DNA from 2 places in the Trichococcus sp. ES5 genome. Region 1 is predicted to be linked to the other one. Evidence: a T-box and tRNA genes for the amino acid it is inferred to sense, from the RefSeq annotation. Region 1 holds a T-box; the other holds one or more tRNA genes.
The links. A T-box is a leader RNA that pairs with one kind of tRNA and senses whether it is charged. The one in region 1 lies ahead of serS (serine--tRNA ligase), so its partner is inferred to be a tRNA-Ser.
Positions count from the first base shown of each region.

Region 2: it encodes a tRNA-Ser, which carries the amino acid that the T-box ahead of serS (serine--tRNA ligase) is inferred to sense. The anticodon was not compared.

Region 1 covers NZ_FJND01000016.1:638-13,216, forward strand. Annotated here, with positions in the region: gene msrA (peptide-methionine (S)-S-oxide reductase MsrA) at 72-614, opposite strand; gene serS (serine--tRNA ligase) at 689-1,990, opposite strand; T-box leader at 2,043-2,275, opposite strand; gene TES5_RS11225 (serine hydrolase) at 2,375-3,718, opposite strand; gene TES5_RS11230 (sensor histidine kinase) at 3,835-4,974, opposite strand; gene TES5_RS11235 (response regulator transcription factor) at 5,024-5,716, opposite strand; gene guaB (IMP dehydrogenase) at 5,897-7,381, opposite strand; gene TES5_RS11245 (DUF1129 domain-containing protein) at 7,656-8,342, opposite strand; gene ychF (redox-regulated ATPase YchF) at 9,044-10,144, opposite strand; gene TES5_RS11255 (DUF951 domain-containing protein) at 10,196-10,402, opposite strand; gene TES5_RS11260 (ParB/RepB/Spo0J family partition protein) at 10,440-11,333, opposite strand; gene TES5_RS11265 (ParA family protein) at 11,323-12,087, opposite strand; gene rsmG (16S rRNA (guanine(527)-N(7))-methyltransferase RsmG) at 12,404-12,579, opposite strand, start outside.
Region 2 covers NZ_FJND01000008.1:29,687-42,265, forward strand. Annotated here, with positions in the region: gene TES5_RS07960 (MFS transporter) at 1-992, shown strand, start outside; gene TES5_RS07965 (vitamin B12-dependent ribonucleotide reductase) at 1,162-3,738, opposite strand; gene TES5_RS07970 (NAD-dependent protein deacylase) at 3,978-4,799, shown strand; gene TES5_RS07975 (Panacea domain-containing protein) at 4,789-5,364, shown strand; gene TES5_RS07980 (hypothetical protein) at 5,361-5,753, shown strand; tRNA gene TES5_RS07985 (tRNA-Ser) at 5,908-5,997, opposite strand; gene sstT (serine/threonine transporter SstT) at 6,224-7,444, shown strand; partial or broken gene TES5_RS14940 (PTS transporter subunit EIIC) at 7,645-8,107, opposite strand; gene TES5_RS08005 (N-acetylmannosamine-6-phosphate 2-epimerase) at 8,153-8,842, opposite strand; gene TES5_RS08010 (MurR/RpiR family transcriptional regulator) at 9,049-9,807, shown strand; gene TES5_RS08015 (MATE family efflux transporter) at 9,916-11,298, shown strand; gene TES5_RS08020 (CHAD domain-containing protein) at 11,497-12,579, shown strand, end outside.

The DNA.
Region 1 (12,579 bases):
AAAAAGAAGGTTCACTCCAAAGTCATTTCTTCGGAATGGACCTTCTTTCCATTATAGTTTCAGCACATTTTCTACTTTTTCCAATGTGATTCGATATACGAATCTCGTCCTGAATGCGAACGGTATCCGTGATAATGCGCACTGCTTTTTTTGTAGAAATCCTGATGATATTCTTCTGCGGCATAAAACGGTTGTGCCGGTTCAATGGAAGTCACGATTGGTTTAGTGAATTTCCCACTGTCCTGTAAAGCTTGTTTCGATGCTTCCGCTATCTCTTTTTGTTCCGCTGTATGATAAAAAATTACCGGACGATAAGAAGTGCCGCGATCTACGAATTGACCCATGGCATCAGTTGGATCCGTCTGCTGCCAGTAGACCTCCACCAAGTCTTTGTACGGGAACAAAGCTGGGTTAAATGTGATTTGAACAGCTTCCGTATGCCCGGTCGTTCCGGAACACACTTCTTCATAAGTAGGGTTTTCTGTGTGTCCGCCCGTGTACCCGGAAACGACTGATTCGATGCCTGGTAGACTGTCGAACGGCTTGACCATGCACCAAAAACAGCCTCCAGCAAAAGTAGCTTTTTCCAATTTTGATTCGCTCACTATCCTCATTCCTTTCGTATGCGTTTACGTATGAAATGATTGTATCATATACCCAGAAGCTTACGCGCATATCTTGCTTATGATCAGCGTTTGTTGCTTGCGTTCTCTTTGGTTATTTTTGTGATGCCGCCCATATATGGCACAAGTGCATCAGGGATTGTGACGGAACCGTCTTCGTTTTGGTAATTTTCAAGTATCGCAGTTACAGTGCGGCCGACAGCCAGCCCTGAGCCATTCAACGTGTGCACAAATTCCAGTTTCCCTGTTTCTTCGTTACGGTAACGGATTTTCGCGCGGCGGGCTTGGAATGCCTCGGTATTTGAACAAGAACTGATTTCCCGGTAGGTATCTTGAGCCGGGATCCAGACTTCTATATCATACGTTTTGGCTGCGGAGAAGCCCATGTCGCCCGTGCATAACGTGATCGTACGGTGCGGCAAGTTCAAGCCTCTCAGCACCGCTTCAGCATCGTCCGTCATTTTTTCCAACTCTTCATAGGAAGTTTCCGGTTTGCTGAATTTCACCATCTCCACTTTATGGAACTGGTGCATCCTGATCAGTCCTCTTGTGTCGCGTCCTGCGCTTCCGGCTTCAGAACGGAAAGACGGACTCATCGCTGTGAAATAGACCGGCAAATCTGCTTCATTCATGATTTCATCGCGATAATAGTTCGTCAAAGGAACTTCCGCCGTAGGAATCAGCGTAAAGTTGCGTTCATCCGTCAATTGGAAAACGTCCTCTTTGAATTTAGGGAATTGTCCCGTACCGAACATGGATGCTTCATTCGCCATGTATGGCGGAATCATTTCCGTATAGCCATGCTCTTCGGTATGCAGATCCAGCATATAATTGTAGCAAGCGCGCTCCAAGCGGGCTCCCAGGCCTTTATAGAAGACGAAACGGCTGCCGGTCACTTTAGCGCCGCGTTCGAAGTCCAGAATATCCAATGCCTCGGCGATATCATAGTGGGCTTTTGGTTCGAAATCGAACGCGCGCGGCGTCCCCCATCTTCTTACTTCCACGTTATCCTCTTCATCTGCACCGACAGGAACGGAGGCATGCGGCAAGTTAGGCAATCTTGTTGCGATGAAAGTCGTCTTCTCTTCGATTTCATTCAGTTCTTCATCCAATGCTTTGATTTTGTCGCCGACTTCTTTCATTTCGGCAATCTTATCATCCGCATTCTCTTTGTTGCGTTTCAATTGCGCAATTTCCTGGGAAACGCCATTGCGGTATTGCTTCAGGTTTTCCGTCTCAACGATTTTCTCCCGTCGTTGCGCATCCAATTCCTTGAATGTCACCAACTCTTCCGTTTTAACGCCACGTGCAGCCAATTTCTCTGCAGTATCTTCAAATCCATCCCTCAAAAATTTTACATCCAACATATGCTTTCCTCCTCATTATTTGTACAAAAATAGCCACTCCATCCCTAGAATAATCTGGGACGAAATGGCTTTAACGTTCGCGGTACCACCCAACTTCAGCCAGTCCCGATCAGGTCTGGCTGCGCTTCATTGCGTTAACGGACGGATCCGGAACAATTTAGTCAATTTCTTGTTTTCATTGTTCGCTTCATGTGGGGATTCAACAGGTGAAGGGTCAGTTCTCACCGAACCACTGACTCTCTGGGGCGCTTCACATCATTTACTGGTCACATGCATGGCTTTCTCTATTCAATTGGTCTAAGCTTCGATACCCTCATTTTACTGAACAAACCCTGTGCTGTCAATAATGCGACGGTTTTCCGTTAAACCCTCAGCTCTTCAGGATCAGTCAAAAAACCCTCCGACAAAATCGGATACTGTTTGCCAAGCTTTTCCGAACAGGTCTCCGACAACACGACCGCCGCGCACAAATATATTGGCTTTTTCAACGCTGCTTGCCACTGCGACTTTGACACCCTCGGAGGTCGCGCCGTCCAGATAACCAAACTCATCACCTTCGACCGTCACAGCGACGGACCCGACTTCAGTTCCTTTTTCGATAGGCGCTTCAATCTCGCCGTCCTCATTCAGGCTCTCTTCCGCCGGTGTGAAAACAGTTGTGAGCGCGAGCTCTTCCGCACCTTTTTCGGTAACGGTCACCAGGTCTTCGTTGTAGACAAGCCCGACCTCTGTTTGCTTCCCTTTGGCCACGGTAATCGGTTCTTGCGTGGAAACAGCCTCGCCTTTTGTCGCTACCGTCGTCTTCTCAAAGGTTGAGAAGGCATAGTCCATCAAGCGCCCCGTTTCCTTAAAGCGCTTGGTGCTCTCATCAGCACCGATGACCACGGTGATGATCCGCATATCATCCTGAACGGCTGTACCAGTAAAGGATGCACCCGACTCCAGTGTTGTTCCGGTCTTCAGACCGTCCACACCTTCACGATAATAGAACATGCCAGGCAACATCAAGTTATAGCTGTGCATCATGATTTCGTCGGATGTTCCCGCTTGGAAAGCCAACTCCGGCACGGCAGTTGTTTCCAAAACTTCAGGGTAATCATCGATCAGATGATCCGCAACCATCGCTACCCCGCGCGCAGTCATTTTATTGTATCCATCAGACGATGCACCCGGATAAAGATGCTCTTCCGGCATATCGCTGTTCGACAAGCCTGTGACATTATAAAGTTCATAATTATCTACGCCCCACTCATCCAACTGAGCCTTCATCAAATCAACGAACTTCGCTTCCGAACCAGCCAAAGCTTCCGCTAAAGCGATCGTCGATCCGTTTGCGGAATAGATTAATGCGGACTGATAAAGTTCTTCCACGGAATACGTGATGTCCTGACGCAAAGGCACATTGGAAAAGTTGTAGTTCTGGCTGACTTTATAGACGTAATCGCTGACGGTGATTTGCTTGTCCCAAGCCAATTTGCCTTCTTCGATGGCTTCGAGTATCAAGTAGATACTCAGCATTTTTGTCATTGAGGCAATGCCCAGTGCCTCATCCCCATTTTGGTTCATAAGTACTTTATCTGTTTCATCTTCTATTACGAAAGCGGCTTTCGCATCGATAGAAGGTTGTTCAGCAGCCAAGGCAACCGGTGCAACAAACAAGCTGTTCACCAATACCGAGGCCGCCGAAATTGTTCCCATGATCATTTTTCTGTTTTTTATAGTTATCATTGTTTGTAGTTATCTCCAATCAGTCATTTCGTTCGGTTGATATACCCTTCTATGTTAGCGGAAATGGCATAAAAAGACAACCAAAAAAAGGAACGTACACAGAAAACGTACGTTCCTTATTCCTTGGCAACTGGAGTCTGTTTCAAGGGGAGATGCAGCACGAATTTGGTTTCCACCTCATCCGATTCCGCATAGATATATCCGCCGTGCAGTGTAACAATGCTTTGAGCAATCGCCAACCCCAGCCCGGTCCCGCCTGTCTCCTTCGAACGGGAATTTTCCACCCGATAGAAGCGCCCGAACAATTCCTGCAGCGATTCTTCAGGGATGCGCTCTCCGTTATTTTTTACGGCAACGATCACTTCAGAACCTATCTTTTCGGCTTCGATATGTACCCAAGTGCCGCCATGCGCATATTTCAGGGCATTGGAAATCAGATTGTTGAAGACACGGGCCATTTTATCGACATCCATTTCAATCATCAACGGATCCGTCTTCATGATAACCTCAATCTCCATATGGCGTTTGCGTGACTCCAGTTCATAATCCGCGACGATCTGCTCCAAAAAGTTCCCGATGTTGATCGTCTTCAACAACAGCGGTGTCGTCGGTTGTCGCACTTTCGTGTATTCGAAGAGATCATCGACAAGCACCTTCATCTGCAGCGCTTTTGTGTAAGCGATATGGATATATCGCAAAGCATCCTCTTCACTTGTGAATTGCTTATCCTCTATCAATCCCAGGTAACCGATGATGGAAGTCAAGGGGGTCCGGATATCGTGACTGACGTTCGTGATTAATTCATCTTTCGATTGTTCGATTTTCCGTTCCTCTGCCATCGCTTGGACCGTACTTTCCACCAGCGTATTGATGCTGTCCACAACATCAACATAGCTACCGGCATTGTTCGCATCGATCCGATGATCGAAGTGCCCCGCTGCGATATAATGCAATTCGTCCAGAATATGCGTCAGCTGCATCTGCTTGTATCTCCTGGCCAAACGCCAGCCAGTGAAGATGGCCGCAAAAATGGCCGCTATCCATTGAAAAACATCATCGTAAATAGTCAAGAACGCATCGACTACCATCACGAATCGCCTCAAGGAGGGAACTTCCCTCAAAATCATCGGAGGGTTTGCGACCAGTCGGTTGAACATCAGCTCCATCCCGATGTAGAGCAGATAGACGATACCCAGCGTCAACGCCCCTTCAAAAACGAGTTCACTCAGTTCTTTTTTTTTCAACTTGTTAAACAAAGCTGCAGCCTCCCAGCTGTTTTTTTTGCCAATGTGCCTACAGGCTTGCTTATTCGCCGATCTTATAGCCTACACCCCAAACGGTCTGGATGACCTTCTCGCCCCCTGTAGCCTCTTCAATTTTATCGCGGAGATGACTCACATGCACCATAACGGTCTTGGCCGATACGATACTCTCTTGTTGCCAAACACGTTCAAAAATTTCATCGGCACTGAAGACGCGATTCGGATGGCTCGCCAATAGGTGCAAAATACCAAATTCCAGCGCGGTCAACTGGATACTTTTCCCGTTCAGCGTCTTTACCTCATGGGAATCTTTCTTGATGATCAGCGGACCTATTTCGATCGAATCCACCTCTGCTGCATCTGCCTGCATAGTGGTCCTGCGCAAGAGCGATTTGATGCGAGCCATCACTTCCAGTGGATTGAACGGCTTGGAAACATAGTCGTCCGCACCTGTCGTCAACCCTTGGATTTTATCCATATCGGCGGATTTTGCGCTCAACATCAGAATCGGGATCGGATTGTTCTGTTCCCGCAGCTCCCTCACTACCGAGATGCCATCCTTCTTCGGCATCATCACATCCAAAATGATCAGTTGGATATCCGCATTCTCCTCAAGCTTGTGGAAAGCGTCCACGCCGTCATAGGCTTTTATCGGATCGTATCCTTCATTTTTGCAATAAATGCTCAACAAATCCACGATTTCCCTGTCGTCATCGACGATCAAAATTTTACTCATATCGGACAACCCTTTCCCCAAAATATGTATTTTTCCCCATCGTACCAAAGTGTTCTAAATTTTTGCTTAAGGAAGCATAAAGAAATTCCATTTTAATTATATCAGAAAGCCCCAGCAAACTGCGAACATAAGAAAAAACGCCCGAGAACAGTGTCCCGGGCGTTTTGGTTTCTTGCCTGTTTATCTATGGATGGAGTAGTTTGGTGCTTCTTTAGTGATTTGGATGTCATGCGGATGGGATTCGATCAATCCGGCACCGGACATCTTGATGAATTGTGCATTTTCGCGAAGCTCCTGCAGATTGCCGGCACCAACATAACCCATACCGGAACGGACACCGCCGAGCAGTTGGAAGATGATATCGCTGGCTGCCCCTTTATAAGCGACACGGCCTTCGATACCTTCCGGAACCATTTTCTTCGCTTCATTCACCCCGCCTTGGAAGTAGCGGTCGCTGGAGCCTTTTTCCATTGCCGCCAGACTGCCCATGCCACGGTATGTCTTGAAACGACGGCCTTGGAAGATTTCGAATTCGCCCGGAGACTCATCCGTACCAGCCAACATACTGCCCAACATGACGGCATGTCCACCAGCAGCCATCGCTTTGACGATGTCTCCCGAATACTTGATTCCGCCGTCAGCGATAATTGCTTTGCCGTATTCTCTCGCCACACTTGCAGCATCATAGATGGCTGTGATTTGCGGAACACCAACACCGGCTACGACACGGGTCGTACAGATCGAGCCCGGTCCGATTCCGACTTTGACTACATCGACTCCGACGTCAAACAAAGCGCGGGTTCCTTCTGCAGTCGCTACATTTCCGGCAATCAAGGTTGCGTCAGGGAACTGATCGCGGATTTCTTTAATTTTGCGGATAACGCCGGCGCTATGGCCATGCGCTGTGTCGATGACGATTGCATCTGCACCGGCATCCAATAAGGCTTGGGCACGTTCGAACGTATCGCTTGTCACACCTACTGCAGCCGCAACGATCAAACGGCCGTGTGCATCTTTTGCGGAGTTGGGAAACTCAATTACTTTTTCGATATCCTTGATTGTGATCAGACCAGCCAGACGGCCACTGTCATCAACTAGAGGTAATTTTTCGATTTTATATTTTTGCAGGATGGATTCGGCATCCTTCAAAGAAGTCCCTACAGGAGCGGTAACCAAGTGTTCTTTTGTCATCACATCGCCGATCGGAACTTGGTAGTCTGCAATGAAGCGCAGATCGCGGTTCGTCAAAATCCCTACCAACTTGCGATCTTCCATATCATTGACAACAGGCACACCGCTGATACGGTATTTACTCATGAGATTCTCTGCTTCAGAGACCAAGTGATCCGGGGTCAGGAAGAATGGGTCGATGATGACGCCACTTTCGGAACGTTTTACTTTATGCACTTCTTCAGCCTGCGCTTCGATGGTCATGTTTTTATGGATGACGCCCAACCCGCCTTGGCGGGCCATTGCGATTGCCATCGCCGAATCGGTAACTGTGTCCATACTTGCGCTTATGATAGGAATATTCAAGTGTAAATTTTTAGCTAAATCAATCGATAAATCCACATCGTTAGGTAATACATGGCTTTCAGCCGGGACTAATAATACATCATCAAAAGTAAAACCTTCTCTAGCGAATTTTGTTTCCCAATTTGACATTTTCGATGAACACTCCTTTTTATTTATGCTGATTTTTTATCATCTAAAATACCACCCTCAACAACCCACGTCAAGCGCAAAGCCCCCTTTATCATACAATTCTCATATAGCAGCGCTTTTTATCGAATGCTATTTATTTAAATCTGACGTAACGTTCGGAATTAACGCGTTCGGTTATGTCCTTTGATTCGTTTTCAGTTTTTTCTCTATCAATATACGAAAATAGCCGAGATACAAGTATTCCTTTGCATCTCGGCCTCCACCAATTGACGGGCTACAATATGCCGCCCATGATATGATATTTTTTCTTCAAATATACTTTTGCAGCAAAACCTATCCCAGCGATTCCAAGGTATATCCACGCAGGTAGCGCGATATTAATGCTTGCTGGAATAAGCATCATGGAAACAGTCATGATGAGCATCCAAAGCAGCATAGCACCTGTCGTCGCAAAGATATATTTCCCAAAGCCTTTTTCGCCTTTTGGAGCGTCTGGATTCGGCGTGTATTTAGAGATGACGAGCATGGCGATACCGCCCACAACAAAGTTCAGAATCAAGCTGATCAGACCCATTCCGATGACATCTTCGCCACTGTTGGTCAGCAAGGAAATCCCCGAAATCATCGCGAAAAGAGACCCTAGCAATAAACCGCCATCCAAAGCGATCAGCCAATCAGACGAACGTACTTTCACTTCGTTGTCTGACGGATTCACCAGGATATTCGAGGCGCACTCAGATACTGTGCCATATAATTGGCGGGCGGTTTTACCGGTTTTTTGGGCTTCCAGCAACTCCCGCATCATTTTATTGTAGATTTCCTCTCTTCGTTCCTCTTCCAGGTTTGCAGCTCTCAAGGTCCTGTCCAGCCCCATCATGTATTGTTCATTTCTTTTTGTCAAACTCTGCCATAAAGCTTTGTTTTCGACTTTCATTTGTGCAACACTCTTCGTTTCTTCCAATGATAAATCCTCCCTTGATTACATGCGGCACCCTTGTCAAACGTGTTGTGAATCCCTAAATCTGAAATAAAGAGAGATTCATCACACGCTCTTAGTTGAACTCTGAATCCCAGAAACCTCCGCCTAAGTTGCCAAACACACACGGACAAAAAGCGTCCGCTTTGTGCTTGGCCCCTTAGTGCTCGGTTTCTACCCGGGATTCATCGTATCCTTTTAGTTGAACTCTGAAATGCAGGGGATTCCGCCTAAGCTGACATTACGTCACGGCCAAACTGCGGCCGTTCTCGTAATATCCTCTTAGTGCTCATCCCCTCCCGCATTTCATCGTATCCTTTAGTTGAACTCTGAAATGCAGGGGATTCCGCCTAAGCTGACATTACGTCACGGCCAAACTGCGGCCGTTCTCGTAATATCCTCTTAGTGCTCATCCCCTCCCGCATTTCATCGTATCCTTTAGTTGAGTTCTGATTCGCAGATACCGCTCCCGTTTCACACCCAGCGTAGTGAACAAAAGAGGTTCACTTCGCTGGGTGCTCCAACGTCCGGGTATCTAAACGCGAATCATCACATCCTGTTATAGAACGGTTCTGAATCCTAGAGTTCTCCGCCTAACGCTGTTCAGGCCCACTCAGCCAAAACCGGGCTGCTTGGTCCTGAACAGCGTTAGTGCTCAAACTCTGAGCTCAGGATTCATCACACTCTTATACGTTAAACCTGAATTCCATTACGTCGCCGTCTTGGACTACGTAGTCTTTTCCTTCTAGTCTGACTTTCCCTGCTTCTTTGGCGGCTTGCATGCTGCCGTAAGCCAACAGGTCAGCGTAGGAAACTGTTTCGGCACGAATGAAGCCGCGCTCAAAGTCGGTATGGATGATTCCTGCCGTTTGTGGTGCTTTCATCCCTAGTCTGAAGGTCCAGGCACGAACTTCTTTTTCGCCTGCCGTAAAATATGTTCCCAGACCAAGCAACGTGTAAGCTTTACGGATCAGTTGATCCAATCCGGATTCTTTGATGCCCAACTCCGCCAGGAATTCAGCTTTTTCTTCGTCATCCAGTTCAGCCACTTCTTCTTCGATTCGGGCGCAAACGGTAACGACCTCCGCGCCTTCTGTCGCCGCAAAATCACGGACAGCTTGAACCATTTCATTGTCTCCGCCGGCTATTACGTCCTCTTCGGAGATGTTTGCGACATACAGAACAGGCTTTGTCGTCAAAAGGAATAAGCTCTTCACAAGCGGTTCTTCTTCGGGTGTGAATTCAATCGTACGCGCGGATTTGCCTTCTTCCAAAGTCGTCTTGATTTTTTCCAGGATTTCCAGTTCGCGCACAGCATCTTTGTCTTTTGTGCGGGCAATTTTGCTGATGCGTGTATAGCGTTTCTCGATGGACTCCAAGTCGGCAAAAATCAGTTCCAGGTTGATGGTTTCGACGTCATCCAAGGGATCCACTTTACCGCTTACGTGCGTGATGTTATCGTCTTGGAAACAACGGACAACATGACAGATAGCATCCACTTGGCGGATGTTGGCCAAAAATTTATTCCCCAAACCTTCCCCTTTGCTGGCGCCTTTTACGATGCCGGCGATATCCGTAAATTCAAAAGTTGTCGGGACGGTTTTTTTAGGTTTCACTAATTCTGTTAATTTATTCAAACGTTCATCGGGAACTTCGACTACTCCAACATTGGGGTCGATCGTTGCGAATGGATAGTTTGCGGCTTCCACTCCCGCTTTGGTGATGGCGTTGAATAAAGTGGATTTCCCGACGTTCGGTAACCCTACGATTCCTGCTGTTAATGACATTTCTTCACACTCTTTCCACTTATATTGCTTTTCATTTGTTCGTTCAAAGACCTATTCGACAGTTTCTTCTGCCTTAGTCAGTACTTTTTTCATTTTTTTCTCGAATTCGCGGCGCGGCATCATGACCATCTGCCCACATTTCAGGCATTTGATGCGGATGTCCATACCCATTCGGATGATTTCCCATGAGTTGCTTTTGCAAGGATGCGGTTTTTTCATTTCGACCACATCATGCAATCCATAATCTTGTTGTACCAAGGCCAAATGCACCTCTTTCTGATGTCTTCGTCTATTCTTAATCGTCCAGCGAAATTTGCAGGATATCCAAAATCCGGGTCAGGTCGGCTGGAGAAAGGTATTCGATCTCGATTTTGCCTTTTTCACCCTTACTGGATATTTGTACGGATGTCCCGAATTTGTCCATCAAACGTTCTTCACTCTCTTTGATGTATACCGGCTTCGTTTCTTTTTTCTTTTTATTTTTCTTTTTGGCGACATCACCGGGATTATTCAATTGTTGAACCAACAATTCCAAGTGTCGGACCGTGATGCCTTCTTCGGCAGCTCGTTTTGCCAGTTCGCTGATCAACGATTCATCGTTCAAACCCAAAAGCGTACGGGCTTGCCCCATAGAGATCACTCCCTCTTGCAGCATCCCCTTGACGTCCTGAGGCAGATTCAACAAGCGCAGATGGTTGGCGATGTACGGGCGGCTCTTGCCTAACCGTTGGGCGACATCCACTTGCGTAAGATTCAGCTTGTTCATCAAGGTTTGGTAGCCTTCTGCCTCTTCCAGCGGAGTCAAATCTTCCCGCTGCAGATTTTCCAGAATGGCGACTTCGATCATGGCTGTTTCGTCAAATTCACGGACGATTGCCGGGATTGTTGTTTTGCCGGCCAAACGGGACGCGCGGACGCGGCGTTCGCCTGCAATGATTTCATAACCCTTCACACTGGATTGGCGCAGGATGACCGGCTGGATGACACCGTTCAGCATGATCGAGTCAGCTAATTCCCGCAAAGTCGAATCATCAAAGGTTTTTCGTGGCTGATAAGGATTGGGACGGATCTCATCTAAAGGGATCTCCTGTACCTTCTCTGTCTTTTCATCGATTTTTTCGATATCTTCAAAGTTGCTGAAGAGCGCGTCGATGCCGCGTCCTAGCCCTTTGCTGTTTTTATTCGCCATCTGCTAACACTTCCTTTGCCAACTCAAGATAAACTTCCGCTCCTTTTGAACGGATATCATAGTCAACGATTGATTGTCCATAGCTTGGCGCTTCCGATAAACGGACATTGCGCGGAATGATTGTCTTGTATACTTTCTCTTTGAAATACTTTTTGACCTCATCCACGACCTCAAAGCCGAGGTTTGTCCGAGCGTCCAGCATCGTCAACAATACCCCTTCCAATTTCAGATCCTTATTGAAATGCTTCTGAACCAAGCGGAAGGTGTTCAACAGTTGACTCAACCCTTCCAAAGCATAGTATTCGCACTGAACCGGAATCAAAACCGAATCACTGGCGGTGAAGGCATTGATCGTCAAATGTCCCAGTGAGGGCGGGCAATCAATAAAAATGAAGTCGTATTCCTCACGCAATGACTGCACTGCCTCATAAAGGCGCGCTTCACGATGCGGCTGATTCGTCAACTCGATTTCGGCGCCTGCCAATTGGATGGTTGCCGGTACGACCCATAAATTTTCCCGTGAGGATTCTCTGATGACGTTCGCGATAGGCTCTTGGTTCACTAATACATCATATATATCTTTTTCAACATCCGCTTTTGAAATACCTAGTCCGCTCGTGGCGTTCCCTTGGGCATCACTATCTATCAATAACACTTTCTTGCCTAAGTAGGCCAAAGACGCTGCTAAATTGACGGTAGTCGTCGTTTTTCCGACGCCGCCTTTCTGATTTGCGACTGCAATAATCCGTGCCATCTGTTCTCCTCCACTTTCTGTCTTTCATTTGAAGCTACTGTGCCGCCGTTCTACTTTTTTGCCTAAAAAAAGAGAAAAAACGATACCTGCGCCTTTTCTCCTACGCATTTCTTCAAAATGAATCATCATTTATCGCTCAATATGTCTATTTATAAAAAAGGCTATAACTTTACCAGACTATTGTAACAAAAAAGTTCAGAAAAATATAGGATAGATAAAGTCTCTGCGGGAAAATCAATTCAAGATCGTCCTTCCCACTAAAAACGACCCGGCCATCCTGCAGATCAACAGGTGGCCGGGCCGTTCCTTTTCCGGTTTACAACGGATTCTTATTCGGTGTCCCGGCTTTTCTCGGGTAGGTTTTGGGTGTTTCTTTCGTTTTCTTGATTTTTACGATATGGCGTTCGCCTGCATCATTCGGCAGTTCAAAGAAAATATCCTCTTCGATTTTGCCGCCCAGTGTTGCGATGGCGCGATCTGCATCGCGAAGCT
Region 2 (12,579 bases), on a different contig from region 1:
CGCTCTCGACATTGGTGCTGGTCCTGCTGTTTTTGGCCGGGCAGCGTTCCATCTGGATCCTGTTGGCGACATCGGCCATCCGCGCATTGGGTGCGGGCATCCAGATGCCGGCGGTCGGCGCCATACTGCCGCAGGTCGTCCCTGAAAAGGAGCTGACCCGGATCAACGGGCTCAACGGCAGCATCCAAGCTGTCGTCATGCTGGTTTCGCCGATGATCAGCGGCGCGCTTTACCAATTTGCGCCGATGGAAGGTATCTTCCTGATCGATATCGTGACAGCGGCTTTGGCGATCGCCATCCTCGTGTTCTTCCTTAAAGTCCCTACGCATGAAAAAGCCAGCCGGGAACAAGTCAGCAATTACCTGCAGGACATGATGCTAGGCTTCAGCTATATCCAAAATCATACTTTTATCAAAAGGCTGTTCCTCTATTTTTCGCTTGCCTTCTTCATGGCAGCACCGGTGTCGTTCCTGTCACCGCTGCAGGTTGCGCGCTCGTTCGGCGACGACGTCTGGCGCTTGACGGCGATCGAAATCGCCTTTTCGATCGGGATGATCGGCGGCGGCCTCTGGATCGCGTCATGGGGCGGCTTCAAGAACCGGATCCATTCCATCGCTTTTGCGATCGGGGCCATGGGCTTGTGCACCTTCGGGATGGGCGTGATTCCGAATTTCTGGATTTACCTTTTCCTGATGGGTCTCGTCGGTCTCGTTATCCCGCTCCTGAACGCTCCGAGCATGACGCTGCTGCAGGAAAAGGTCGAGGAAGATTTCCTCGGACGCGTCTTCGGCATCCAAAGCATGGTTGCTAGTTCGATGATGCCGCTGGGGATGCTGATTTTCGGACCGCTGGCAGACCGGATGGCGATCGAAATCCTGATGGCTGTATCGGGCCTATTCCTGATGGTCGTGGCCTTCTTCGCCATCCGCGACCGGGTCCTGCTTGAAGCAGGCAAACCCGAACCTTCGGACACCGGAAAAGAATCAAACTAAAGACTGGAGCTGCCGTATTCGGCAGCTCTTTTTTATGGTTGTCCGATACTTTATGTTAATCGGACAAGCAGCATCCGCAGCGCAAGACGAGCAGCAAAGCATGAATGTCGGCAAACCACAAAGAAGAACCCATCCTAAAATCGGACGGGTTCTTCTTAAGTTAATCAGTTTACAAACCGCATTTCAGCTGTGCGCCGCAGTTGGTACAGGTGTTGCAGCCGCCCAGATCTTCGACCGTCCCTTGACGGCAGATCGGGCAAGTGTCGCCGATTTCGTTGCCGATTGTGACGTCGGTAGCTTCGAGATTGGCTATCGAATCAACCAGGAAAGTCTTGTCCTTGTTGATTTTGACGTGCTCTTTCTCTTCCTCGAGCTTGCCTTCCTCATCCCAGACATTTTCTTCGGCTTTCAGCGTCAGTACCTGGGAATCACGGCTGCCGTCCACATAGACTGTTCCGCCTTTGGCACCGCCCAAGTAAAGGCGCTCATAGATCTTTTCGACCTGATCGACAGTGTAGCCTTTCGGTGCGTTCACCGTTTTCGAAATGGAGCTGTCGACCCAGCGTTGGATCGTTGTCTGCACATCCACATGCTCTTCAGGCGCAAGTGTCATGGCAGCCACGAAGTAATCAGGAAGGTTCTTCGCATCGGCATCCGGATGGCGATCCAGATATTCTTGGACGATATCCGCCTTCACTTCGATGAATTTGCCGAGGCGTCCGCTGCGGTAATACGTGAATGAGAAGTAAGGCTCGAGTCCGGTGGAAACACCGGCCATCGTCCCGGTCGATCCGGTAGGTGCCACCGTCAACAAGTGCGAGTTACGGATGCCATATTTCAGGACACCTTCGCGGATGTGTTCAGGCATTTTTTTCATGTAGCCTGTATTGATGAAACGTTCGCGCAGGATCTGCGTCTCTTTACCGCTCTGTCCGACCAGGAACGGGAAGCTGCCGCGCGTTTTCGCCAACTCGATGCTTTCCTCGTAGGCCGCCACAGCGATCGTTTCGAATACTTGATCGATCAGCTGCAGGCTTTCCAGTGAACCGTAACGGACGCCGCAATAGATCAGCATGTCGGCCAAGCCCATGATCCCCAAGCCGATCCGACGTTCGCCAAGCGCTTGTTTTTTGTTTTCCTCCAGGAAGTAAGGAGTGGAGTCGATGACATTGTCCTGCATATGGATGCCGATGCGGACGGTCTGCTCCAATTTGGCGAAATCGACCATCTGCAGATCCTTGTTGACCATTTCAGCCAAGTTTACAGCGGCCAGATTACAGACGGAATAAGCTGCCAGTGGCTGTTCACCGCAAGGATTGGTCGCGACGACCTTTTGACCATAAGCTGTTGCGTTCGTCATCTTGTTGGCATTGTCGATGAAGAAGATGCCAGGCTCCGCCGCATAAGTGGCGCAGACATTGATCAGCCGCCACAATTCACGGGCTTTGACGGTCCGGTAGGTGCGGACAGCATTGCCGGTAGCTTCCCATTCGCGGACATCGCCGCAGTTGGTCCATTCGGCATCATAGTGCGCCATCGCGTCCGCGTCGTAATGTTCGACATCCGGGAAACGCAGTGCATATTCCTCACCCCGCATCACTGCGTCCATGAAGTCGTCGGTGATGCAGACGGAGATGTTGGCGCCGGTCAGGAATTCAGGATTGTTGACGCTGTAGGTGCCCCCATCGCGCAATTTCTTCTCGGATTCATGGATGACCGATGCATCAAATCCGCCATGCCCCGGGATGTGTTTATAGTTGACAATACCTGTGTACATGTTGATTTCTTTAGGTGAAAATGGTTTGAAATGCAGCTTCTCCTTCGCCAACATGCGGATCTGTTCATCTTCGAAGTTTTCGATAATGTAGCGAAGGATGCGTGGATTTTGCATTTTCGAAATGATGAACTCAAAGATATCCGGATGCCAGTCGGCCAACATAATCATCTGGGCACCACGACGGGAACCGCCTTGTTCGACTAAATGCGTCAGCTTGGCGATGTCATCCATCCAGGAGACGGATCCGGAAGAGCGGCCATTGACGCCTTTTACGATTGTATGGCGCGGGCGCAATGTCGAACCGTTTGAACCGACGCCTCCGCCACGGCTCATGATTTCCATGACTTTCTTGCGGTGATCGGAAATACCGCCGCGCGAATCGGGCACGAAAGGCATGACATAACAGTTGAAATAAGTGACATCGGTACCCGATCCGGCGCCGTAGAGCACGCGTCCGGCCGGGATGAAATTCAAGGCTTTTTGTTCTTCATAGAATTTCAGGAAAGCTTCATGGCGCAGTTCCGGCGTGATTTCTACATCAGCCAAGCCATGAGCATTACGCATCGCAATCTGTTCGTAGAAAAGCTCCAGCGGTTTGTCCAACGTCAGAATCCGGCGCGTCACGATGCCGCCTTCCTCGACTTCGAAATCATCGATGTTGTGCTGGTACTCCGCGGAAACTCTGATGCGGGCCGTCTGTTCCTTAGGGTTGATGGAGAGTATGGTGCCGGTTCCTCGAGTTGGGTATTTAGGATCCTCTTTGACCGTCAAGATAACCAGATCCCCTTCGGAAAGGGTCTCCTTTGTGGAATCCTTGTAGGAATAACGATCCAGCATGACGAGGCGGGACACGCCTTCGTACGTGACGTGCATATCTTCCGTAATCGGAAACACATGCGGGAACCGCTCGATGTCCTTGTTTAATTTTTCGAATCCTGCTTTAAATGTGGTCTTTGTTCCATCCACAATAATCACTCCTTCATTTATGGTGAAAACACTAGATGTTGTGCTGTTGGTTTGATTCTCATACCATATATGTTAATTCTGTTCACCGGATAAATCAAGGGGAACAGTCGGGAAGCTGTATTTTGCAAATGGATGAAAACGTTGTTTGGGTGGACGAGGGTGGGTTTGTAATAATATATCGGCCAATAAGAAGAGGGCATTGTGCGTCGGGATGGGGTTGTCGGCCATACGCCCAGGAAAGAATGCGAAATAGTACCCGGTCAGCCATACCGAAAGCTATAATAAAGACAGAAAGAACAACATCCGAAAGGAGCCCAAGCATGAACGATAAAGAACATTTCGCGGATATGATCCGCAAATCAAAACGCATCGTCGCCTTCACTGGGGCGGGCATCAGCACGGAGAGCGGGATCCCGGATTTCCGGTCGGCGGGTGGGATGTTCGACAGGTTGAGCGGCCGCCATTTCACTGGCGAAGAGACGCTCAGCATCGGTTTTCTGGAGACGTATCCCGAACTATTCTTCCGCAATTATGCGGAGCACTTCAATTTTTCGCAGGCGCTCCCGAACGCAGGGCACCGATTCTTTGCGGCGCTCGAGCAGACAGGCAAAGAAGTCACCGTCGTCACGCAGAACATCGACAATCTGCACCAGTCAGCCGGCAGCCGCACTGTCATCGAGCTGCACGGCAACGGGACGAGATGGCGGACGTTCGAAACGGCCGAAGCCACCGAAACCACCCAAATCAGCATAGACGCACAAGGCATCCAGCGCGATTCCCAAGGCCGGATGGTGCGTCCGGACATCGTGCTCTACGGCGAGATGCTCGACGAGGAGGCGATGGAGCGCGCGGCTGCAGCAATCGGCGCCGCGGACATGCTTGTGGTCATCGGCACCTCGTTGGCGGTCTATCCGGCCGCAAGTTTCGTCCATTATTTCAAAGGACCGTACACAGTCCTCCTGAACCGTACACCCGTGCCGCAGTCATTGAACTTCCAGTTGGCCGTACAGACCGACGCCGGCGCTTTTTTGGCGGACGTCTGGAAAGAATATTTTGAAAAATGAACTAAACTGCGCCTTGATGGAAATGGCATTCAGGAAAGGGGACGTCATTATGGCGAAGCTGAGACAGCTCGCGAGGTATCTGGTCTATTCCTACGAAAACCATACAGCAGCCCGATTCGGCGACAATGAGCTGAAGTTGCAGACGATGCTTTATTTCGCGCAGCGGGAATGTTTGGCGCTGGTCGGAGAGACGTTGTTTGAGGATAGCTTTGAAGGTTGGGAAGAAGGGCCGGTGCTGCCGGAACTGTATTTCTTCTTCGAGGAAGACTACGATCCCTTCGAACCGTTGGAAATGAAAAAGTTGACGGAGCGCGAACAGTTCATCCTCGATCGCGTCGTTCTTTCCTACGGGCAGTATGGAGACTGGTACCTGGCGGATTTGGCGCGCCGTGAAACATCCTGGCGCAACAGCAGGCCAGGTGTCGCGGAAGAAGCAACCGTACCCAAACTGCTGGAACTTGCGGATATCCGCGCGGATGCAAAAAAAGTGCGGCTGTATGATACGTTGTTTGATGTTTATCTGGATGAATTTGAGGATTTTGAAGGGGAGGTGCTGAGATCATGAAAGAAACGCAAGCTTACATCGGTATTATCGTTAAGACCCGGTTTGCCTATCACGATTTAAATACGGACAAAATCGCCTTCAAATCGCGTCCGTTCCTGATCATAGGTGCGGAATACGATGAGTTTCCTTGCGATTTCACGGCCTTTCCGATTTCGAAAGTGTCCGTCAGCCAGAACATCGATCCGGTCCACGACATCAAAGTCGCAAAAGAGCGGTACCCCAAACTGAGCCTGAATGCGGAAGTCTCCTATATCCGCGTCCATAAAATCCAGACGATCCACAGCTCGCAGCTTGCGATCGGGATCCAGTCCTCACTCAGCGAAGACTACCCGGACCTCTATGCCGAGGTGAAGGCGGCTTATCGAGATTTTTCTGGAGGGCTATTTTGACTGAGCCGAACAAGCTCGGCGCGGAAACCAGGACGCAAAACAATAGGAAACAATAAAATTTTTCGAAGGTGTACCGGTTGATTTCGACAAAACAAAAAGCCGGCACCCAAAAATGGATGTCGGCCTTTTGTCTGACAAAATTTAAAAGTTTTTAAGGAGAATGGGGGATTCGAACCCCCGCGCGCCTTTCGACACCTAACGCATTTCGAGTGCGTCCTCTTCAGCCGGACTTGAGTAATTCTCCATAAAATATATTATAGCGCTTTTCAGCTAATCAGAAAAGAGAAATTGTAAAAAAAGTCACGAAAATCCAGAAAATGCAGAAAGCAAATAATGAGGGATCCAGTTCAACAGACACGCCGTAAGAGAAAAGTGAAAGGTATTCTTCCTAGGGAGATTAAATTATGGTAATATGAAAACCTATGTACTCATTTTATTGTAATTTTTGCATACATCAGGAGGAATTTGAATTGTATAAATTAATGAATCACTGGTACAAGCTGAGTCTTGTCAAACGTATCATCGCCGGTTTGGTCATCGGTATCATTCTTGCTGTCACTATACCGGACATAGCAAAACCGATCACAATTTTTGGTGCGTTGTTTGTCGGAGCTTTAAAAGCGATTGCGCCGATGCTGGTCTTTTTCTTGGTTGCATCCGCAATTTCGCAGCACAAAAAAGGCCAAGAGACGAACATGAAGTCTGTTATTGTGCTCTACCTTTTAGGAACGTTCTTGGCGGCACTCGTAGCGGTTATCGCAAGCTTCCTCTTCCCGGTGACTTTGACATTGGGTTCAGGAGTTGAGGATGTCACTGCTCCAGGCGGTGTAATGGAAGTCCTGAAAGCTTTGTTGTTGAACGTTGTGGATAATCCAATCAAGGCGCTCTACAATGCCAACTACATCGGCATCTTGTCTTGGGCTCTCATGCTCGGTTTTACTTTGAAGAACGCTGCGGCTTCAACCAAGTTAGTGCTGTCCAATGTTTCTGATGCATTGACGGAAATGGTCCGAATTGTCATTGCATTCGCTCCGTTGGGGATCATGGGTCTTGTTTTCGATGTCATCGCTACAAGCGGAATCGGCGTATTATTGGGCTATGGGAAACTGGTTGCGGTACTGATCGGTTGTATGCTGTTCGTCGCTTTGGTCGTCAATCCGATCATCGTCTACATCTATATCCGTTCCAATCCGTTCCCGCTCGTCTTCAGATGTTTGAGGGAAAGTGGCATCACTGCTTTCTTCACAAGAAGCTCGGCTGCGAACATTCCCGTCAACATGACGCTTTGCGAGGACCTTGGATTGGACAGGGATACTTACTCCGTTTCCATTCCGCTGGGTGCAACGATCAATATGGCTGGTGCGGCGGTAACGATTTCCGTTCTTACTTTAGCTGCTGTAAACACATTGGGTATCCCTGTGGATTTCGGTACAGCTTTCATCCTTAGTGTCTTGGCAGCGATCAGCGCTTGCGGAGCATCGGGTGTTGCTGGTGGGTCACTGTTGCTTATCCCGTTAGCAGCAAGTCTGTTCGGTATCCCGAATGATGTGGCTATGCAAATAGTCGGTGTCGGTTTTATCATCGGCGTCCTTCAAGATTCCTTTGAGACAGCTCTTAACTCATCGACCGATGTCCTTTTCACTGCGACAGCAGAATTTGCGGAGCGACGCAAGCAAGGCATCAAAATCTGATTCAAAACCGTACAGCAAAAAAACCACTGATCCCTATGTCGGGTCAGTGTTTTTTTTGATTTGTAGATTGATTACTATCTGGTCTGGCATCAATGAGGCTGTGACCATCGAACACCAGACAGATGTGTGATTTCTCGGCAGTTCGCAACGCCATACTAGCCGTATGCCCGACAGAAGGGCAATCTGTCGGGTGTTATGCGGTTTTCGCTATTTAATTGCGCGAAGAAGATGTTTTGGGCACCGGCAACGGTTTGACCCGCTACAACTTCGCTTCCGCCCAAAGAGCTGTACCAGAACAGCGGATAAATCGTATGGTGCAAACCGACTGCGCCTGTCAAACGAAGCAAAAAGCCGTACAAGAACGTTCCGAAACTGCCCATAGCTGCGATGGCTGTACCAGCGGATGTCAGTGCACCTTGGATCGGTGGCCAAACCAGCAGTTCCTTTATCTCCGTTCGCGAGACCGACAGCGACCCCGATGGTGAAGATGAGCGCCAAATTGGCAAAGACGGCATTTCCGGCAAAACTCATGATGCTCAAGATCGTCTGCAACCATTCAATGTCAAGGAACGGATAGGCGGCCAAGGTGCTTGGGTTGGTCAATGCTCCACCGAAACCCAGTAAAAGGCCGGCAGCGGGCAGAATGGCGATCGGGAGCATCATGGCTCTTCAGACTTGAGAGAATTTTTTAAACATGTTTTTCACTCCTTATTTTAAGTTGTCAACGAAACGTTTCGCAATTTCTTTTGGCCGTGTGATGGAACCTCCTACGACAATTCCTGCTACACCCAAATCCTGGATTGCTTTAGCTTGTTCAGGCGTATGGATTTTACCTTCGGCGATGACATCCACACCGGCCTCCACCAGTTTTTTCATCAAGGTGATATCCGGCACATCCTGTTGGGTGCTTTCCGCTGTGTAACCGCTTAGCGTTGTGCCGATAAAATCGATTCCTTCATTGAAAGCGTTGATTCCTTCCTCAAAGGTGGCGATATCCGCCATGAACAATTGATCGGGATATTTTTCTTTAATTTCTTTGATGAAGGCATTGATTGTTTTACCGTCATAGCGTTCCCGCAAAGTGCAATCCAAGGCAATGACTTCTACACCCGTTTCAACCAATTCATCGATTTCCTTCATGGTAGCCGTAATAAATGGTGCTTGAGGGGGGTAATCACGTTTGATGATCCCGATAATCGGTAAATCAACTTTTTCCTTAATTTGTTGAATATCCCTTACCGATTCGGCACGAATTCCGACTGCACCAGCTTGTTCAGCTGCAAGAGCCATCAAAGGCATGATGCCGCCTTCTTCTGTGTATAAAGGTTCTCCCGGTTGCGCTTGACAAGAGACAATAATGCCGCCACGGACTTTGTTGATGAAATCTTCCTTCTTCATGGATATTTCCTCCGTTATTTATTTTATTCCGGAGTTAATCTCCGTAAATAAAATATTGCACACGCTTTCATGTTTGTAAACAGGTAATTTGCATTTTTAAAAGTTCGTGTATAATGAGAGTCATAAACAGGAAAAGGAATGACTTTATGGGACTAGCTCAACTGATTCAAGAAAAATATCACGCGTTGACGAAATCCTAGAAACGGATTGCGAATTACTTATTGAAAAATCAAGAACAGGCTGTGTATCAGACAATGAAGGATGTGACCGAGGAAGTAAAAGTAGGCGATGCAACACTGATCCGCTTTTCTCAGAAGATCGGTTTCAATGGCTTTTCTGATTTGAAAATTGCTATCGCCAAGGAGGAATTCGCTAGCCAGTATGAAGGGGATAACGATCACCAATTTTACGATCGGATTTTGGAGAACCAGATCAAGGTTTTGGAATCGACCCGACTGTTACTCGATCCGGAAGTAGTTCTGCATGCGATCGAAGCTCTCACTAAAGCAAAACGGATCTACATCATCGGTGTTGGATCGAGTGGTTTGTCGGCGGCTTCGTTGGAAAAGATGTTGCTCCGGGTAGGGGTGCACGCGAACCATATCGTTGATCCGCATTTTCAAGCCCATGCCTTAGCCTTGCTGGGACCGGAAGATCTCGTGATCTGTTTCTCATTGAGCGGCCGTACCAAAGATATCCACGATTCTTTGAAAATAGCCAAAGAAAATCATACGCCTATCATTGCGATCACTAATTTCTTATCTTCGCCCATTGCTGCCTTAGGTGATATTGTCCTGCAGACCGCCAATAAGGAATTCTTTGACGGTGGATCGTTGGCCGGGAAAATATCACAATTGTATATTTCGGAGACGCTGGTACGGGGATATGAAATAAAAAATAAAATCAAAACGGTCGAATTACGGGAAAAGGTATTGCGTTCCATTATTGATAAAACCTTGGATTGATTTTGCAGCATGATTGCGCAAAACTATGCTATGCTAAAAGGGAACCGTGAAGCTGGACGAGCGGGGGCCGACTGGAGCGAGCGGAGTAAGAGTCGTAGGAGGATGATTATGGGGGAAGAGAAGCAAGCGGACATGAAGCAGCCGAAAAGTCCGATCAACAAGGAAATCATGAACATCGCGTGGCCGGTTCTGATCGAACTGGTCCTGAGTTCGTTGTTCGGGATGATAAACATGATGATGTTGGGGAATATCGCTGATCATGGCTATGCTGCGGCAGCTGTTGCCGCTGTTGGGGTGACAAATCAGCCGTTGTTCCTCGGACTGGCCGTGGTGCAGGCTTTGAATATCGGCGGCACAGCATTGATCGCCCGCTATTTCGGAGCCGGAAAACACGACCGAATGGAAAATGTCATGAAGCATGTCATGATCATCAGTATGATCCTTTCCGCTCCGTTAGCCCTAGCTGCCTTTGTCTATGCCGATCAGATCATGGCTTTCATGGGCGCACAGCAGGATACGATTGAAGTCGGGCGGATCTATTTCCGCATCATCTGCATCAGCTATCTCCTTCAATCCTTTAATTTCAGCATTTCCGGATCCTTGCGCGGGATCGGAGAAACGCAGATTCCGATGGGTGTGAACCTGCAAGCAAATTTTCTGAATGTGATCGGTAATGCGCTACTGATATACGGCCTTTTCGGTGTTCCGGCATTGGGCATCCAAGGCGCAGCGATTTCGACAGTCATTGCCAACACAGTGGCGTGCAGTCTACTGATTCGCTATTTACGCTCGGGCAAGAGCAAATTAAATTTTTCTTTCGCTCATCCGTTCCATTTTTCAATGAAAACAATGAAAAGTTTGGCCAAAATCGGACTGCCTTCAGCGCTGGAACAATTGGCGCTGCGTTCCGGGATGATTCTGTTTATCCAGATCGTGTCGGGCCTGGGGACAGTCGTCTTTGCCGCCCATAACATCGGCATGAACATCCTGACGCTATCATTCACACTTGGACAAGCCTTTGGGATCGCGGCTTCTTCGTTAGTCGGTAGAGCATTGGGTGCCGGCGATGCAAACCTGGCCGAAAAATATGCTTCACGGACCGGAAAAATCGGCAGTATGTGTGGTGCCATACTCGGCTTGGCCTTCTTTTTCGGCGCCGAGTACATCGTGAGCTTCTATTCCAGCGATCCGGAAATCATTCGGAATGCCGCAATCGCCATCCGGGTTGCGGCCATTACCCAACCATTCCAGTCACATCAACTGATTGTCGCAGGTTCCTTGCGGGGGGCAGGGGATACGATTTTCCCACTGATTTCGACTTTCTTGGGAATATTGATCATCCGGGTGGCAGCCGCTACCTTCTTCGTACAAGTGCTCGGGCTGGGCCTTCTGGGTGCTTGGCTGGCCGTCATGCTGGATCAGATCATCCGCTGGTTCCTGATTGCGATGCGCTTCCGATCCGGAAAGTGGAAAAGGATGAAGTTGGCTTAAGACTGCTCGGAATAAATAAGCGCCGTTGTGCACATCAAAAATGTAATCAGCTTTTATTTGTCCGCCTCTTTCCGAGAAAGTGGCGGATTTTTTTCACATGCCTTGGGGAAAATGTTATACTATCAAGTGAGAGAACGGTTACAAAAACGGGACGTGATATCCGTATTTGGAGCACCGAAACAAAGGAGGATGAGCCGTATGGGAGGACAACTGATACTGATTCGACATGGCATCGCAGAAGAACGCACGCCTGAGGGAGATGATTTCTACAGAAAATTGACGGAAGCAGGAGTGGAGGAACTGACTGCATTTCTGCCCGACATCGCACATTTACTTACTGAGAGCGGAAACCTGAGGATATGGACAAGCCCACTGGTACGGGCGCGTCAGACTGCTGAATTGTTGGCTGAGGCGGCAGCTGTTGAAGAAATCGAACAGAAGGAATTTTTAGCTACAGGCGATTACACAGCCTTCAGAGAAGCACTGGAACTGGAAGAAGCGGGATTCACCCTAGCGCTTGTTGGTCATGAGCCCTATATGAGCAACTGGACGAAAGAATTAATCGGGGCAGCGATCCCATTCAAAAAAGGGGCGATAGCCTTCTTTACGGTAGACTTAGCTGCAGACCCGATCGGAAAGTTGGAATGGCTGTTGGCGCCGGGCGAAGCGGCGAAGCGCAGACACGAAACTGCTAACGAAAAAATGCTTGCGGTCGATAAGCACGAAGGGACGGCGGATTGTGCGCCATGCGAAGGCGAAGATACGCTGTACGCCGGTATCATCAAGGAACAGATGGCAGGCGTTCAACGTGCCTATGCCGCTTATCAACAGGATCCCGTCGAGCCGGAATCTGCGCATGCGTTGCGCGTAGCGATCCGTCAGTTGCGGGCTTTATTGAACTTCAACAAGGCGAACGGTGAGGAAAAATATTACCGGGAAGCCGGCGAAGATTGGCGTGAGATCGCTAGCACCTTCGGCTATCTGCGCGAGCTGGATGTGCTGATGGAAGAATGCCGTGAATTGCGCGGCTTGTATCCGGATATGTTGGCTGAGGACGGCCAGGTGATGACTTGGTTGCTGGAAGAGCGTCAAGGCGAACAGGACAGCATCCATGAATTGATCACAAGTGGCGCATTGACGGAACGCATCCTGGATGCAGAAGCCGCAACTGCCCATTTCCTGAAATCAATCAACTTGGATGATGACCAGCAGAAAAAAGCGACAATCAAGAAAATTGAAAAGATGAAGAAACGACTGATGCGCAAGTGGGAAGAAGTCGAC